One region of the Thermanaerosceptrum fracticalcis genome, then DNA from elsewhere that is predicted to be linked to it. Evidence: riboswitches for the same ligand, from Rfam matches in the RefSeq annotation. Region 1 holds a riboswitch; the other holds the start of a gene.

What was found. Region 1 has a riboswitch for S-adenosylmethionine ahead of BR63_RS10485 (homocysteine biosynthesis protein). Riboswitches for the same ligand answer to the same signal wherever they lie in the genome.
Region 2: linked by a shared signal. The riboswitch ahead of BR63_RS07690 (MetQ/NlpA family ABC transporter substrate-binding protein) and the one ahead of BR63_RS10485 (homocysteine biosynthesis protein) in region 1 are both predicted to bind S-adenosylmethionine.

The regions. Positions count from the first base shown of each region.
Region 1 is NZ_CP045798.1:2,043,249-2,052,477, reverse strand. It holds gene BR63_RS10510 (methyl-accepting chemotaxis protein) at 1-1,648, shown strand, start outside; gene BR63_RS10505 (helix-turn-helix domain-containing protein) at 1,858-2,658, opposite strand; gene BR63_RS10500 (helix-turn-helix domain-containing protein) at 2,848-3,045, shown strand; gene BR63_RS20000 (aspartyl-phosphate phosphatase Spo0E family protein) at 3,144-3,284, shown strand; gene BR63_RS10490 (hypothetical protein) at 3,572-4,069, opposite strand; SAM riboswitch class I at 4,278-4,388, shown strand; gene BR63_RS10485 (homocysteine biosynthesis protein) at 4,483-5,685, shown strand; gene BR63_RS10480 (NIL domain-containing protein) at 5,898-6,299, shown strand; gene BR63_RS10475 (UPF0280 family protein) at 6,300-7,040, shown strand; gene ytvI (sporulation integral membrane protein YtvI) at 7,306-8,334, opposite strand; gene BR63_RS10465 (undecaprenyl-diphosphate phosphatase) at 8,546-9,229, shown strand, end outside.
Region 2 is NZ_CP045798.1:1,466,897-1,476,125, forward strand. It holds gene BR63_RS07670 (MBL fold metallo-hydrolase) at 1-171, shown strand, start outside; partial or broken gene BR63_RS07675 (IS110 family RNA-guided transposase) at 583-1,820, opposite strand; gene BR63_RS07680 (methionine ABC transporter permease) at 2,120-2,812, opposite strand; gene BR63_RS07685 (methionine ABC transporter ATP-binding protein) at 2,802-3,833, opposite strand; gene BR63_RS07690 (MetQ/NlpA family ABC transporter substrate-binding protein) at 3,935-4,747, opposite strand; SAM riboswitch class I at 4,882-4,995, opposite strand; gene BR63_RS07695 (glycosyltransferase family 2 protein) at 5,426-6,685, shown strand; gene BR63_RS07700 (methyl-accepting chemotaxis protein) at 6,743-8,437, opposite strand; gene BR63_RS07705 (PAS domain-containing hybrid sensor histidine kinase/response regulator) at 8,597-9,229, opposite strand, start outside.

The DNA.
Region 1 (9,229 bases):
CATGACCAACGAGTCTCTCAATTCAGATGTGGATTTAAGCGATAGGGATTATCTAAAAAAAGCCCTGGGAGGGTCCGGGGCAGTCAGTGAAGTTATTATGTCAAGAATCACGGGTAAACCTGTTGTTGCCCTTGCTGAACCCTTAAGGGGAGAAAATAAAGTGCAGGGGGTGCTGATTGCCACCATTTTGTTTGATAAAATCTCAGAGCATGCGGAAAAAATAAAAATCGGTGAGAACGGCTACGCCTATATGATTGACAAAAATGGCCTTGTGGTGTATCACCCCAATAAAGAAAAAGTGCTTAAAGAGAACTTGAGTGATACAGATAATGCTGAGTTAAAAGCTCTTGTGCAAAAGATGAAAGCCGGGGAAACTGCAGATGGATATTATACATATGAAGGGGTTAAAAAGTTCGTAAGATTTCAACCGGCCGGTAACTGGATTTTGGCCATTACAGCTAACTATGATGAATACATGGCCCCCGCTTTAGCCATAAAAAATAGAACCTTAATCATAATTGGTATAGCTTTACTCATAGCTCTGTCCCTCGCTTATTTCCTTTCCGCCAAGAACATTATTAATCCTCTTAGACAATTACAACAACTAATGGAAAAAGCGGGTAAAGGTGATTTAACCGTTTATGCCCAGATCAGGACAAAGGATGAGATACAGGCATTGGGAGAATCTTTTAACCAGATGATTACTCATCAGGGAGAAATAGTCAGGCAAGTCCGGACCAGTGCCCAGGAGCTGGCGGCATCCTCTCAGGAAATGGCAGCTTCTTCTGAACAGGTCAGCTCTGCTACTGAGCAAATCACTGCCAGTATCCAGCAGGTTGCTAAAGATGCAGATGCTCAAAACAATTCTGTAATTGAAGCTTCTAAGTCCCTGGTGCAGTTGGCAAGTTTGGTAAAGCTTGCTCAGCATAAAGCCCTGTCCGCAAATGAAAGATCAGCCAATACGATGAGGATTGCCCAGGATGGCAGGACAAAAGTAGAAGAAACAGTACAGGCGATGAATATCATTAACGAAAAATCCAGTGATACGGCTGAAGTTGTCCAGCGGCTCAGCAAGCTGTCAGCCAAGATCGGAGAAATCATCAGCACCATCAATGCTATTGCGGCCCAAACAGATTTACTGGCTTTAAACGCTGCCATTGAGGCAGCCAGGGCCGGGGAACACGGCAGGGGGTTTGCCGTAGTGGCCGATGAAGTCCGGAAACTGTCGGAGGAATCCCATAAAGGGGCAAGTGAAATAGCAGCTTTGGTCAGCGAAATGGTGAAAGAGACCAATAAAGCCGTGGAATCCATGAGGTCAGGAAAAGAAGCGGTAGAGAACGGGGTCAAAGTGGTAAAAGCTACTGACCAGGCTTTTGCTGAGATAATCGATGCTGTTGAGGAAACCGTGGGGAATATTCAGGAAATAGTAGAGATTACGAAAGATGAAGTGGCCACTTCCGATCAGGTTGTCAATTTAATTAATACCATTGCCTCCATTAGCGAGGCTACAGCAGCCAATAGCCAGGAAGTATCGGCTGCTGCGGAAGAACAGGCTTCCGCTGTGCAAACAGTGGCCGCAACAGCTGAAGAAACCAGTGCCATGGCCAATTCTTTAGAAAATTTGGTAAGAGTATTTAAACTAGCTTAAGTAAATATACGCCTCTTATGAGGAAGCTCGGAGGAAGTAGCGCTTAGGGAGTGGATAAAATAAAAATAAAAATTACATTGGCTAATAAGCTAAAAAGACCCTGGGTATGTGACCCGGGGTCTTTTTAGCATTAACGGCACAAGTGCAACTAAGGCTTCTTTGTAAATACTTACAGGACAGGGTTTTAAAAAATAGCCGGTTAAGGCAATTTATAATTCCTCGATTATATTAACTTCATTACTTCTGAATATCCTGGCAACCTTGCCTATTATCTGAACTTGTTCTTTACCGGTAAGCAGGATTTCGGGATGGCAGGAATTGGGGGAGATAAGTTTAATCTGTGTTGTATCCCGGTAATAGCTGCGGATAGTAAAGGAACTGTTGAGGTTGACAAGGACTAACTCTCCGTTTTCAACATTTTGATCCTGTATGACCAGGGCAAGATCGTTTTCTGCTGCTATAGTATCTTCCCGTATTTTGAGGAGAAAGCAGCTCCCGGTAACCTTATTGCGGGAGATGACAACAAAGCCTTCAATGATTTTGCTGGCTGCCCTGAGACTCTTCAGATTTTCCTGGTCCAAGACTGGCAAGTAGATATACCCGGGAGGGGAATAGTGCTCTTTTTCCTCAGCAGCCATGGAATGTTCAGGTTTATGGGGAGTTTCTGAGGTAGTCTCTTTCTTTACGAGATACTCTACAAATTCAGAAAGGATGATCAGGTTTTTCTCACTTAAGTGGTCTAACAATGTGGTGATATGCTGATAAACTTTATTGGGATGTTTTGGTTTTTTGATTGAACCCGTCAAGAGCCAGTCCGTGCTTACGTCAAAAAAATTCGCAATACTAACTAATGCCTCAGAGGAGGGACTGAACCTTCCTGTTTCATAACTACTGAGATTACCCCGCGAAATACCCGTTTTTTTAGCCAGTTCCAGTTGGGTAACGTTTCTCGTTTCCCGTAAATATCTAATCCGTTCGCCTATCGTGGTCAATGCTTTTTTCCTGTGCAAAAGGATTCCTCCTTGAAACAAAGCAGTTATGTTTGAAAATAAATCACTAAATCTTGACAGTGTTTGAAATCAAAGCATATAATAGGTATAAATGTAATATCTTACGTAGAGATTGTATCATATCCTTAGAACTTTGGACTACATCACTGAGTACCAGGAGCAATAACAAGTGCAAGCGGGGGTGAGGTGATGACCAAGCGAAAACGCCAGCTCACAGAGTACGGGATAAAAGTGAAGATGGCTCTCCTTCAGAAAGGGATGAGCCAGCGGCAACTTTGTAAAGAATTAGGCTGCCATGAGGTTCGCTTAAGTGAATTGCTGTGTGGTGTAAACAATAATGCTAATATTCGTAACAAAATAACTAAAATATTGGAAATAGATGATTAGGAATAGAAACCCGAGCGAACTCACTTCATTTTCGGGTGATCTAAGGAGTGAAGAATATTATTACAAACAAATTTAACTACCGTCGTTTATTAAAAAGAATGATCGAGTATCAACGACGTAAATTGGTGACCTCTATTCAACAAAAGTGGAGTAATGTATCGAATAAACGAATTCTTTCTATCAGTGAAAGGTTAGACAGATTGATCGTCAAATACCTCAAGTGGATAAGGAAAATTTAAATATTACTTTGGGCAACAAAGCGAGAAGCGAAGTATAATTTTAATCATATTGGCTAACTCTTAAGACCTGGATATTTACCGGGCTTTTCTTTTCGAGAGGGACAAAGCAGTATTCTCTGCTACCCTAAGTAAACCAGATGTTTAACATCGATGTTTGCCGGTATCTTCTATTGAGGTGGTTTTTGGCAGTAGTGAATGAGTCTTTTCGGGTAGAATCCAACCCTATCCGGGAAACTATGGCTACAGAACCCTGGGCTTACCCTACGAAAGGATTATACGTTTCCTCCCTAGAACGATGAGTGGCGCAAATACTTGTAATTGGTGATTTTTCCTTCCGGGATATACGTGAAGTCAGCTAACCAGTAACCCTTTTCTCCTTCGTCTAGAGTCAAGCCCAGGGTATTATTTGTAGTTCCCAGGAAAATATCGACCCGCCGGAACTGGGTGCCGGAATAAAGGTAAGTCCTTCTTCCGTCTTTTTCTTCGATATAGGCCTGCCAAGGTGTACCCGGGGCAGTAAGATAATTTTCGCCGGTGTCGATTTTATCAATCTTCGCAATGACTACAATATCTTCTAATTCTCCGTCTTTATCGGCATCAAACTGTACCCGCTTCACATAGCCCCAGCCGGGATCCCCCGCCTTGGCTAAAGGAATTTTCTCATCGATAAACTGGATGCTTACGTCTTTCTTGAATAAGCCGAAAGAGGGGAGAGCGAAAATAAAAACAAGGACAGCGGCATAAACGAGGAATACCGCCGGTAACCAGAGCCAGCTTTTTTTCACGGTGATTCTCTCCTTCATTAGGTGTAATGTTCTTAAAATAAGCTTGCAGTAATATAATTATATAATGAAACTTGCTTAATATAGTTGAGATTTTAGAGAAAAAGGGAAATAATAAAATATGAGTATAAGAGTGAAATCTGCTAAAAATGGTGTTGACAGTTTGGGGAAGCCTTGATAGACTTTATCTTAATTTAAAATATTGTTTGTGCTCTTATCCCGAGAGGTGGAGGGACTGGCCCGATGAAACCCGGCAACCGTTTGGGCATGCTCAAATTGGTGCTAATTCCTGCAGAAGTAATCAACTTCTGAAAGATAAGAGACCCCGTATACAGCATGATTGGGGCCTCTTCTCTTGGGAAGAGGCCTTTTAAATTAACAGGGGAAGGGCACTTACAAGGGAGGAGAAAGACAAAATGAGTGTGGAACGTACTTATCAGGACATCAATGAACGAATCAAAAAAGGAAAAGCTGTGGTTCTCACGGCGGAAGAGGTTATCAGTAAAGTTAAAGAAAAAGGCGTCACGCGTACTGCCCAGGAAGTTGATGTGGTTACGACGGGTACTTTTGGTCCTATGTGTTCTTCTGGAGTATTTTTGAATTTCGGTCACTCTGCCCCGCGTATTAAAATGCAAAAGGTCTGGTTAAACAATGTGCCTGCCTATTCCGGCATAGCTGCAGTAGATGCCTACCTGGGTGTAACGGAATTGCCCGAAGACGATCCCTTAAACAGCAATTATCCCGGGGAATTTCGCTATGGCGGGGGCCATGTTATAGAGGAACTGGTAGCCCGTAAACCCATCAAATTAAAAGCCACCAGCTACGGAACAGACTGTTATCCTCGCCGGGAGATTGAGACCACTATCACCTTAGATGAGATAAACGAAGCTATCCTCTTTAACCCGCGCAACTGCTACCAGAATTATAATTGTGCCGTTAACCTGGGAGACAGGACTATCTATACGTATATGGGTACCCTAAAACCCCGTTTAGGCAATGCCAATTACTCCACTTCAGGCCAGTTAAGCCCCTTGCTTAAAGACCCCCATTTTAAGACCATCGGGATTGGCACACGGATCTTTCTCGGTGGGGGTATGGGTTATGTGGTGTGGAACGGGACCCAGCATTTTCCCGGTACCCTCAAAGATGGTAACAACAGAGACCTGTGTGGAGCAGGGGGGACGCTTTCCGTAATGGGCGACTTAAAGCAAATGAGCCCCCGCTGGCTGGTCGGTACCAGTTTCCGTGGTTACGGAGCCACCTTGACGGTAGGGGTGGGATTACCCATCCCGATTCTAAATGAAGAAATTCTTTATTATGCCGCCAAAACTGATGAAGAACTGTATGCTCCCATCGTCGATTACAGTGATGCTTATCCTAACCGGAAGCCAGGTAATCTGGGATTGGTAAGCTATGCAGAATTAAAGAAAGGAACCATCCGGATCATGGATAAAGAAGTTCCCACAGGGCCCCTCAGCAGTTATCCTCGGGCCCGGGAGATTGCCCATATCCTCAAAGAGTGGATAGAAAAGGGTGATTTCCTCCTGGGAGAACCCAGCCAGTTGCTGCCCGGCCCTGCTGCCGGCTTAAGCGGCAAGCCCCTCAATGAGAAAGAATAACTGACGATCACCGTGACCGGTGACCGGTGCCCAGTGTCTACACTCGTAAACCGTAAATCGTGAAAGATGAAAAATATGACCTGCCAATATAAGGGTGATAGGGACAATGTTGTCGGTGATCGTCTAAATATGCCGGTGATCGGTCAACGGTGATTGGTGATCGTTCATCACTAATAACTAGTAACTAGTAACTGAAGAATGGAGTGAATGCTATGGCCCCTGAGAAAATTGTCCTGCGCTTCAGTGCAGAGACTGCTGATAAGCCCATTATCTATCACCTGGTGAAGGATTACGATTTAATCATTAATATTGTGAAAGCCTCCATCAACCCTCATAAGGAAGGAACTATGGTTCTGGAGTTATCGGGAGAAAAATATAAGGAAGGTATCTCTTTCCTGCGCAAACAGGGAATCACTGTGCAGCCCTTAACCCAGGAGGTTGTACGTAATGAAGAGCGCTGTACCAGCTGCGGGGCCTGTACGGTCCACTGTCCTACCCAGGCTTTGTATATGGAGCGGCCTTCTATGGAAGTAAAATTCGACGGCGACAACTGTATCGTTTGTTTAATGTGCCTGAAAGTCTGCCCCGTACAGGCCATGGAGGTTAGAATTTAAGTGGTATACGAAGCTCGCACCTACCGGACCCTGCACCAGCAGAAGGACCTGTGCCATTTTCAGGTTATGGTAGAGGAGACTGACCTGGATATTGCCGTAAGGAAAGAAAGATATGATGCAAGAATCATAGAGTTGGCAAAAGCTGTAGTCCGTGAAGAGCGTTACCTTTTAAAAGAATATATCAGCCGTGACCCTGTTTTTCTCACCACTCTGGAGCCTTATCAGCCTCTCCCTGATGCACCCTTTTCGGTAGTGGAGATGAGTAGAGCCGCCCAGTTGGCCGGCGTAGGGCCTATGGCGGCGGTGGCAGGGTATTTTTCGGAAACAGTAGGCAAAAAACTGGCCGCTTTTTCCAGGGAGGTTATTGTAGAAAACGGCGGTGACATCTGGCTGAAAACCAGTAAAACCAGGCGCGTGGGAATTTTTGCCGGCAACTCTCCTTTTACCCATCGTATAGCCCTGGAAATTAGGCCTGGTCGTACACCTCTCGGAATCTGCACCTCTTCCGGTACGGTGGGACATAGTTTAAGTTTTGGCAAAGCCGACGCGATGGTAATTTTATCTCCTTCGGCCACCCTGGCCGACGCTGTGGCTACTGCCGCCTGTAACATGGTGCAAAACACCGATAACCTGGAAAGAGCCGTCAATTTTGCCCTCAATATTTCAGGGGTAACAGGTGCTGTGGCTATCCTGGGCGATAAGATGGCGGTACGGGGGGAAATAAAGTTAGTGCCTATGTGAGTAGGGGCCTATCCATTGACACATTAAAGTAACGGGGCCCCTGGATTATTAACAATGATTTTGCCAACCGTTTTGGTCTGGGACTTGCTCTGAAAGTGTAAAACTGGGGGTAGAAATGGCAGAGGCCTGGCTGGGGGCTGGATGCAAAATTATGCAAAGTGGCCAAGGAGTACTACCAGGAAGCAAAAGATGCGGGCTACGGGAAAGAAGATTGCAATGCTGTTTATAAAAAAAGAGGGGGCCTGACTTTAGGCCCCACACTTTACTAAAACTTTATTTTAACTTTAATTATCCCCACCTGTACCAGGGCTTGGAAGAAAATCACCACGGAAGGGCCGAGAATAAGACCAATGAACCCTGTGAGTTTAAAGCCTATATACATACTGATTAAAGCGGAGAGGGCCCCTATACCCATGGCATTGGCCATGATTTTGGGCTCGACGATACGGCGGAAAGTAATAATAATAGCATAGTGAATTAAGAGGCCAATACTTTGGAAATAATGACCCGTCATATATTCGTAGATGGACATGGGAATAATCACAGAACCTGTTCCCAATACCGGCAGGATATCGACAATGGTAACGAGAAGAGCTGTTGCTGAGGGGTAACTGATTCCCAGGATAAGAAAACCAAGGAATACTACAAAATAGATTATGATGCTGACAATTACCTGAGCTCTGATAAAACCCATGACGGCATGCTGCAGGTTTTTTAATACTATTTCCACTCTTTCATGGACTTCCGGGTCGAAGAGCTGCATAAACCTGTCTTTAAGCCTGGGAAAATTAAGGCTAATCAGATATAAGGCAATAAATACTATAAGAACTTCTAAAAAGACGTTGGGTAATTTTCTGGCAATGTTGAAGAAGATTTCGGCAATTTGACCGATCATTCCCTGTAAGGCTTCCAGGAGACCGCGAAAGATCTGGTGGAGGCTTGCCTGGTATTCAGGGGGAAGGGATTGAAATAAGTGATGGGTTCTATCGTTAAGCCACTCCAGACCGTGGGCTTCCTTAATAAAGATCAGCAGGGTTTTGGCAAGTCCTACGATTTCCTTAGATACCTTGGCGATAATAATGTAGCCTACGCCTATCACGAAGATAACGAAAACAGTGCAAACAAAAAAAGCGGTATAGATACGTTTGAACCCCGTTTTCTGGCTAAGCTGTTGGATTAAGGGCTCCAAGAGCAGTGCTAGAAGGAGAGCCAGTAAAAAGGGCAGTCCCAGGGTAAAAAGCGCATAAAGTAAGAAAAGACCCAAAGCGCTGTAAAGTATGGTTTTCAGTGACAAAGGACAGGCCTCCTATATTTAAGGTTTTCTCTTTCATTTTAACAGTTTATGGGGTAAAATCTACTGAAAAAGTATCTTTTAGTAGTTTTATGGCCCGGTAGACTGTAGTATCTCACGCATATACTAAATAAAAGGGAATAATCTTTACTGGAACCTCCTCATCTTTTCTGTTACAATGTTCATGTTTTAAGTTAAATGTATGGAGGGGAACATGGAAGAAATTTTAAAAGCGTTAATACTGGGGATTATACAAGGATTGACGGAATTCCTCCCCGTCAGCAGTACAGGTCATCTTTTATTAGGCAGGAAACTCTTGAACTTGTCTGAGGCAGGGCTTTTTCTTGATACCATGCTGCACCTGGGAACATTTTTAGCCGTAGTCGCTGTCTTCTGGGAAGATATCCTTTATATGATAAAACATCCTTTCAGCCGCTTAACTCTCCTCGTTATAGCCGGGACCATTCCCACTGCTGTTATTGGTTTGGCCTTTGAGGATTTTTTTGAGGAAATTTCCAAGACCGGTGTGACTGTGGGATGGGAGTTCCTGGTGACCGGTACTATTTTATGGATAGCCGATAATCTGAAAAAGAGAGGTTACAAGGATATAGATGAGATAACATATAAAGATGCACTGGTCATGGGGACCTTGCAGGGGGCTGCCATCTTACCGGCCATTTCCCGCTCAGGTTTAACCATTTCCGGCGCCTTATTCCAGGGGATTGATAAAAAAGCGGCCGCCCGTTTCTCCTTTCTCTTATCCCTGCCGGCTATTTTAGGGGCAGTTGTTTTACAAAGTGTTAAGCTTTTTAAAGGACAGGTGGAGGCTATCAGCATGGGAGCCCTGGCGGCGGGCACTTTAGCGGCGGCAGTTGCCGGTTATATCGCGGTAAGATGG
Region 2 (9,229 bases), 580 kb from region 1:
GAACTGCTGGGGAAAATACTCCGGGAGAAAAATATAACCATTAACAATCCCTCCTCCTTCTACCTGATGCAGGCCAGCCTCCAGGCCTTGCTGAGTTACCTGGTCAACACGGGGAAAATCAATGTGGTCTATTGCGATAACCTCCTCTGCTGGCATAGAAACCAATCCTAAATAATGTAGACGAAAAAGAGAGCAAAAATATTTCAGGCACCGGGATAATTTCCCGGGGACTTTTCATTAAAGAAAAAACCGGAGAAAGCTCCGGTTATCCACGACACGATATATCTACTGGGTAAAATTGGGGAGGGTTTGATGAAGAAAAGTTTATATCAACAGGTGCGGGATCAAGTGTAAGCCAGCTAGGTCTTACCCGACCCGCACCTGATGTTTTAACCTTACTGTCATCTTTAGTATATGCAAAAAACTTTAACCAAGTGTGTAGTAACTGTTAAGTTAGTACGAAAATAACCCTATCAAATAATCAATATGCTTGTAAGGCAAAAAAGACAATAACGAACTAGCAGATGCAAGTTCATGCATCTGACGGATTAATCCTTCTGGAGGATATAACTGTTAGACAGCTTACTGGACTTCTCTCACCTCCAGACCGAGTTTTTTAGCTTCGGCAATAATTCTTTTTACACGGAATTTTTCCTGTTTTTGTTTAGCTTTTTCAAAGGATGTCTCGTCGTAGTCAACATCTTTCTTCAATAAGTTGTAAATGATCACGAGGAGCTTTCTGGCTAATGCAATGAGAGCTTTCTTGGCCCCGCGGCGTTGTTTTATCTTCCAGTACCAAGACGATAAATAGCTATCGCGTATTCGGGTGATGCACCAGGCAATTTCGCAAAGGATTCGTTTTAGATAGGTGTTGCCATGGGTGGTACGGGTGGACTTTTTTTTCCTGCACTTTCATTATTACCAGGACTTAAGCCCGCCCAGGAACAGATATGTTCCGCGGTTTTGAATCGGCTCATATCAATGCCGATTTCCGCCAAGATTGCAGCAGCGGCGGTTTTGTCAATCCCCGGGATGCCGTCCAGTTGCTCCAGTTGTCTTTGATATTGCTTGAGTTTTTCCTCAAGCTTTTGCTCTACCTGGTGAAGATGCTCGTAGTGCTGATCCAGCCACCCTAGCAAAAGCTTGAGGAACTCCCTTTGGTGAACATCCATTTTACCATTGACAGCCTGTTTGATCTCATGGAGCTTGCTCTTAGCGCGCCCCTTTACAAATGTTTCTACTTCGCGGGCAGATATCTTCCCGTAGCAGCAAAGGTGATCTATAATTGCTCGGCCTGATACGCCGAATATATCGGTAAGAAATGTTGACAGCTTAAAGCCGCAGCTTTGTAAGTGCTTTTCAATCCGATTTTTCTGGGAAGTAATTTCCTCGACGATGCTTTTACGGTACCGGGTCAGATTACGGAGTTCCCGGATAGGTTTCGAGGGGATAAAACTTCCTTCTAACAATCCGGCACGCAAGAGAGTGGCTATCCATTCAGCGTCCTTCATGTCGGTCTTTTTGCCAGGAACATTCTTCATGTGCCGGGCGTTGGTAACAATCAAAACCATACTGCCGTCAAAGGCTTCTTCCAGTACGTTATATACAGGCTGCCAATAAACACCAGTACTTTCCATAGCCACATTCCGGCAGTTTTCCTCTTCCAGCCAGGCTTTTAGTTCATCAAGTCCAGCAAGAAGGGTGGAAAAAGTGCGGATGGTTTTAACTGGTTCCCCGTCAACATTGCCTTTTAATAAGCAGGCGACAACAGTTTCCTTGTGGACATCAAGACCACAACAAATTTCCAGAATGTCTTGCATACGACTCACTCCTGCTCCAATGGATTTCAGGGATGATTGCCCGAGAAAATATGGAGTTTAGTACCCGTGCTGTTCCCAAGTCCTTAAAAACAAGGGGCGACAATTGGCTGTGCTCAAAGGCAATCAGGTTAGGTTTTTAGTCGAGGTTATACCATCAAAATATAATCAACCTTTGTCCCTGATAATTCCAATGTAGCAGAAAATTAGACCATTGTAATCACTTCTACATATTTTCATAATTGGTTGTGCCTTCTAGGCATGGGTGGTTTTTATGAAAATTTTAAAGCGAATACATATTTTTATCTCTTCTTTAGGCTGGCAGCCAGACGGTTACCCAGGGATTGCACTCCCTGGACCAGAATAATCAGGACGATGATGGTAATGATCATGACATCCAGTTCATAGCGCACATAACCAAAACGGATAGCCAGGTCCCCCAGTCCACCGGCACCTACAATACCGGCCATGGCCGAGGCACCGATGAGACTGATAGCGGCAATAGTCAGGGCCAGAATCAATCCCGATTTGGATTCTTTAATCAGAACCCTGTGTATAATCTGGAAAGGAGTGGCCCCCATGGCCTGAAAAGCCTCAATCAGGCCGGGATCAACTTCCAAGAGGGTAGATTCTACCACTCTGCCGATAAAAGGTATGGTAAAAATAGTTAGAGGAACAATGGCTCCCTTTACCCCAATAGTAGTTCCCACAATCTGCCGGCTCAGGGGCAATAAAGCAACCATCAGGATAATAAAAGGAATAGCCCGTATTAAATTGATCATTATGTTCAAACCCTGATATACCCTGGGACTGGCCAGGATATGTCCGGGTCTGGTTATTACAAGGATAATACCAAGAGGTACTCCTACTAAAGTTGCCAAAACAAGAGTTATCAAGACCATTAAAAGTGTTTCCACCGTTGCTTTTCCCAGGATCGGCGCTACCTCAGCCCCCCGCTGGCTTAACCAGAGGAAGATTCCGCCACTACCGGACATGTTCCATCACCTCCGTTTTTACCCCTTTTTCCTGAAGAAACCCTATTCCCTTTTGAACAAAGGAATTGTCTCCTTGTAATTCCACAATTAATCTACCCAAAGTACGATCTTTAACTTGGGTAATATTACCATAGAGAATATTGGGCCACAGGGTGTACTCTTTAGCCAGCTGGGCCAGCATAGGCTGGGCTGTTGTACAGCCTACAAAAGTAAGCCTCAATACCACACCAGGCTCTCTTTTTTCCTGGCGCAGCTTCTCCCAGATGCTTTGCGGCAAATCGTCATCAATAATGTTTTTAATGAAACGCCTGGTGGTTTCAGTCTGGGGATTAGTAAATAGATTAATCACACTATTTTCCTCTATGATTTTCCCCTGTTCCAAAACGGCCACCCTATCACATATCTTTTTAATCACGTGCATCTCATGGGTAATCAGGAGTATGGTGATGCCAAACTTACGATTAATATCCAGCAAGAGGTCTAAGATAGAATCCGTTGTCTGGGGATCCAGGGCTGAAGTAGCCTCATCACAAAGCAAGATATCTATATCACTGGCTAAAGCCCGGGCAATGGCCACCCTTTGCTTCTGTCCCCCGGAAAGCTGCTGGGGATAACTTTCTGCTTTTTCACTTAATCCCACTACCTCCAGGAGGTGTCTTACCTTTTTCTCTGCTTCATGTTTCTTTATCCCACCTAGCTGGAGGGGTACGGCCACATTTTCCAGGACATTGGCCGACTGCAGCAGGTTAAAGTGCTGGAAGATCATGCCAATTTTCCGCCGGGCCTGGCGTAACTTGTGTCCTTTTAATTGAGTCATCTCTACGCCATTAACAGAAACTGATCCTGCATCGGGTACCTCCAGCATATTGACACAACGGATCAGGGAACTTTTTCCGGCGCCACTGTAACCAATGACACCGAAAATCTCGCCTTTTGGAACGTGAAGATTAATGTCCTGTAAAGCTTTTACTTCTTTACCGTTATTCCTATAAGTCTTAGATAAGTTCGTTAGCTTGATCATTTTCTCTCTCCCTTACTCCATCCCTATCCCCTTTCCCGTACCCGGCTAATTCTAAATGAGGGGTTCAGGAAAGGGGGGAGGGTGAGTACCATATCTCCTGTTTACCAGGAAGGAACCACGGAATCTTTAAGTTTTTCATTAATAAACTGTTTTACTTCTTCAGAACGATAAATTTTTACGAACTTTTGATATAATGGATTGTTTTCCTCTCCCTGACGAACAGCAATGATATTTACCCATGGTGAATCTTTTGGTTCAATGAAGATGGAATCCTGTACAGGTGATTTACCTGCCTGGATAATAAAATTAGTATTAATGGCAGCAGCAGCCAAATCAGGAAGAGTTCTCAAAATGATAGGAGCTTCCAATTCTACAAACACTAAGTTTTTAGGATTTTCCACAATATCTCTGACCGTTGCTTTGTTTCCTACTCCCTCTTTTAATTTGATAAGATTCGCTTTCTCAAAAAGCTGCAGAGCCCTGGCTTCGTTAGTAGGATCATTGGGAAGACCCACTTTATCTCCTGCTTTCAGTTCATTCACATTTTTTATTTTTTGCGAGTAAATGCCCATAGGAAAAGTAACCGTATCTGCCAATTTAACTAATTTTAGGCCTCTTTCTTTTATAAAGTTCTCTAAATAAGGGCCATGTTGAAAGCTGTTGAGGTCAAGGACCTTTTCCGCCAGCTGTATGTTGGGCTGAACATATTCATTAAACACCACAACCTCAATATCCAATCCTTCCTTCTTGGCCAGTTCTTTCACTTTATTCATAATCTGTTCATGGGGACCCGCCGTAACACCGACTTTCAATTTAGCGGGTGCCTCGGGGGTGGTTTTCTTGCTGCCACAGCCGGTAACAGCAACAACAAGCAATAGAATGATCGCAATAATAAAAATATGTTTTTTCATCATGTCCCTCCTTGTGTTTTATGTTGGTGTGATTCTTAAAAAACTAAGCGTAAACTAGTTGGTTAAACTCTACTGGTAAAAAAATAAATCCCTCCTCATCACCACAGATAAAGAGGGAATTAATATACTAACTCGCGCTCTTATCTGTCAAGAAATTAATCTTGCAGGAATTAGCACAGCGCCTCCGGTCTTGCCGTGAGGCCCGTTGCTGGGTTTCATCGGGCCAGTCCCTCCACCTCTCTGGATAAGAGATATTCAGTTGTGTTTTGCAACAGTTGTATAGTAGATTACACTGGCTTTGTTTTTTTGTCAATACAGTCTATGAAAAAAGTTTGTGGAAAATATTAACATTATTTTACCTATTGACAATATGTATTAATAAGAAAATAGCTGTAATCTTCCTGGAAAATATGCTATAATCATGCAGGCCCCCCAAAAAACCTTGGGGAACAAAAAGAAGCTTTCTTCGTCTAATAAAGCGTTAGGTTTTCGAAAAAAACCACGTAAATTGTTCTAAGATTAGGTAATGCTATGTTTTGGAAAGTAATTTTCTCAAATTGCCTTAACCCGGCAAAATTGGGCTAAAATTGGCTAATAAAACGGTTGTCTTTGGGTATTAATACTAATGTAAGATTGTTGTGGTAACAATGTTTGTGAATTTTAATTTGGAGGAGAAATCCAGTGGACACTAATGAACTCTTTTCTCTACCCTTGGATGTAATTATGATACCGGCACAGGTAATCTTATCACTGGTGGCCGTATATTTCTTCATACTTGGTATGTCCGGCCTGGCCCAATTTCGTACACCTAAAGTACATGCACCCCAGAAACGATTTGCCCTGGTTGTACCGGCCCATAATGAAGAAACGGTCATCGGCCCTCTCGTTGATAACTTAATGGCTCTTACTTATCCCAAAGAACTTTATGACGTATTTGTCATTGCTGATAATTCTAACGATGGTACCGCCGCCGCTGCACGAAACCGCGGAGCCACGGTTTTTGAACGCTTTGACACCACCCTGCGGGGTAAAGGCTATGCCCTGGAATGGTTCTTCGCCAAACTTTTTAATATGCCTAAAAAATACGACGCCGTAGTGGTGTTTGATGCGGACAACCTGGTTGATCCACAGTTCCTTAATCACATGAACAACAGGCTTTGCGATGGGGCAAAAATCGTCCAGGGATACATTGATGCAAAAAATCCCCATGATACCTGGGTATCCGCTGCTTTTGCCATGGCCTTCTGGGTTGCTAACAGGATGCTCCAGTTAGCCAGATATAATTTAGGCCTCTCCAATTACCTCGGTGGCACGGGTATGGCCATTTCTGTCGATGTCTTGAAAGAAATCGGTTGGGGAGCAACCTCCCTGACAGAGGACCTGGAATTCAGTTTAAAAGCCCTGCTCCTGGGTCATAAGACCACCTGGGCCCATGAGGCTGTTGTGTACGATGAAAAACCGCTTACCTTCAAACAAGCATGGAACCAGCGGAAGCGTTGGGCCTTAGGTCACGTAGAATTATTCCGTACTTACAGTTTAGAGTTTATTAAAGAAGGAATAAAAAAGAGAGACCTCGTCCTCCTCGATGCCGCCATGGTAATTCTCCAGCCACTTCTCGTCATATGCATGGGTATTTTTTCTGTCCTGGGTCTCATCGATAGTTTCTTTGTAGACATCTACACCTCTATCTTTAAATACATCTGGCCTCCCCTCTTATGGGAACTTGTGAGCACATTGCAGATTATCTACCCCTTCTTAGTCATTTGGCTCGATAATCTGCCCAAGCGCATCGTTAAATGGGTATTCTTCCATTATCCCGCCTTTGTCTACAGCTGGATACCTATCGTGTTCATTAGTTTCTTCAGCAAAACCCGGGTGTCCTGGTCCCATACCATACACACCCGCAATATCAGCTATGCTGATATAATGAGACAAAGATAACGAATAATAAAGTAAAGAACCCAGAAGCCATCTAGCTTCTGGGTTCTTTGTTTTTTTCTATATTTTAAATTTGCGGACCGAAGACTTCAGCTCTTCCGCCAGGTTGCTGAGCGTGGAGGTGGAAGCTATCATTTGTTCCATGGCCGCTGCCTGTTCTTCAGCAGTAGCGGAGACTTCCTCTGTATGAGCGGCCGTATTCTCAAACTCTTGAATGGTTACAGCAATGCTCTTTTGTACCTCATTGCTTTTTTGATAAATCTGCTGTGCAGACAAACCAACCTCGCTCATTGCTGCCTTCAGATGGTCAATTGATTTCATTATCTCCTTGAAGGACTTGCCGCTGATTTCGATGCTCTGGGTGCCGGCATTTACTTCGTTAGCGCCCCGCTCCATAACCACTATGGCCTCCTCCACACCTTTTTGGATGCCCGTAATCAAAGCGGCTATTTCCTGGGCCGACTGGCCGGATTGTTCAGCCAGTTTACGCACTTCTTCCGCCACTACGGCAAAGCCCCTGCCGTGTTCACCAGCCCTGGCCGCCTCAATAGCAGCATTTAAGGCCAGCAGGTTTGTCTGTTCGGCAATGGCACTGATAATATCCACAATCTCCCCGATTTGCTTTGATAAGGCGCCTAAGCCCTTAACCTTATCCCCCATAGCGTAGGAAGAATTTTTAATCTGCTCCATTTGAGCCACAGCCCGGTCGATATAATTCTGTCCATCACCTGCCAACCGGCTGGTTAAGTCTGTATCAGCCTGGGCTCTTTGATAACTTTCGTTGATTTTATTAACTGCCTCAATCATGGCCTCCACAGCCTTTTTCACGCTTTCCGTCTGCATCATTTGGGCCTCTGTGGCTCTGGCCAGGTTTTCCACCGTAACGGCTACCTGATTAGCCCCTTCGCCAGTTTGTTCAGCAGCAGAAGAAAGTTCAGTGCTGGCCTGGGCCACTCCCTGGGCCGTCTCATCAATCTGCACAATCAACTGCCGTAAATTGCGCGTGGCGGAGGCAAAAGCAGCCATAGCCTGACCAATCTCGTTTTTCGCCGTGTATTTTACTTCCGACCTTAAATCCCCTTCCTCCAAACCTTTTGCGATTCTGGTTAATTCCCAGAGAGGTTTCATAATAGAACGGTAGATGGCGATACCAAAGACAAAAGCCAGGAGGATACTGACGGATATGATAATCAGGAGGAAATTATGTGCCTTGTTATAGGCATCATGGCTCTCCTCATACTTGGTTAAACTTAACTTCTGCTGATAATTCTGCAGAGTTTGGATATTCTGGAAAACAGAAATCTGTTTTTGGGTGAGCTCATTCAGATAATCATTGTTGAATTCACCCTTTTTACTTTTTGCCTTAATTATTTCCACCGTAGTAGAATAATCTACAAGCCTCTTTTTAATTTGGTCGATATTTATTTTTTGTACATCATCAGAAGCTACTTTTTCAAAATTGGCAATGGCCTGATATACGGCATTTTCCTGTTGACTGATTAGTTTCTCCATAGCTTCCCGCTGCCCGTCGTCCTGGGACAGGATATACATCAATGCCGCACGGCTCATCTCCTGGAGAGATGACTTACTATCACTAAGGGCGACAAGTCCAGATACTGATTTTTCGTACAACACCGTTACTGAATCATCAATCTTTTTAAGTTCCGTCATCACCTGAAAACCGATAAAACCTAATACAAGGGCGAAAAACAAAATAAGGCCCAGCAGTCTTGTACGAAGTTTTACGTTGAACACCTTATCGACTCCTTCCAATTCTTATTTTTATACTACCGTCCCAAATAATTTAAAAAATTAATAATTACTACATTTGACAAATTTAGCTAAATTCCTTCTCCGGTGGAAGGTTTTTATTAGAAAAAACGGACACTTTTCAGGTATTAATCTAACATTTAGTCAAAATGGTTCCTCATTCAGCACTTTTTGCAGGACTTTACCCAGGGTTTTTACTTCATAGGGCTTGGCAACAACACCATGAAAGCCGTATCGTTTATGATCAGCCAGAACAGGATCGTTGCTATAACCACTGGCAACTATGGCTTTGATGGTAGGATCAATTTGACGTATTTTTTCAATCACATCTCTTCCTCCCATACCTCCCCGGATGGTTAAATCCATAATCACACAGGCAAATGGTGTCCCCGCTTCTTTGGCTTCCTGGAACATGGCTAAAGCTTCCCTGCCGTTACCGGCAAACCTGGCCTCATAGCCCAGCAGTTGAAGCATCTCCGCCGCAATGTTCACAATGGCGGGGTCATCTTCCATAACCAGAACTGTACCTTTTCCCAGTAGCAGTTCTTCTTCTTCCATCTCAGGGTTCGCATTTTTCCCCAAAGATGCCGGCAAGTATATGTGAAACGTCGTCCCCCGGCCAACTTCAGATTCGACACTAATGTGTCCCTCGTGTTTTTTAATAATAGAGTAAGAAGTTGCCAGCCCGAGGCCACTTCCTTTTTGTTTGGTTGTAAAATATGGGTCAAAGATCTTGTGCAGGTATTCCCTGCCTATGCCAATACCCTGGTCTTCAAT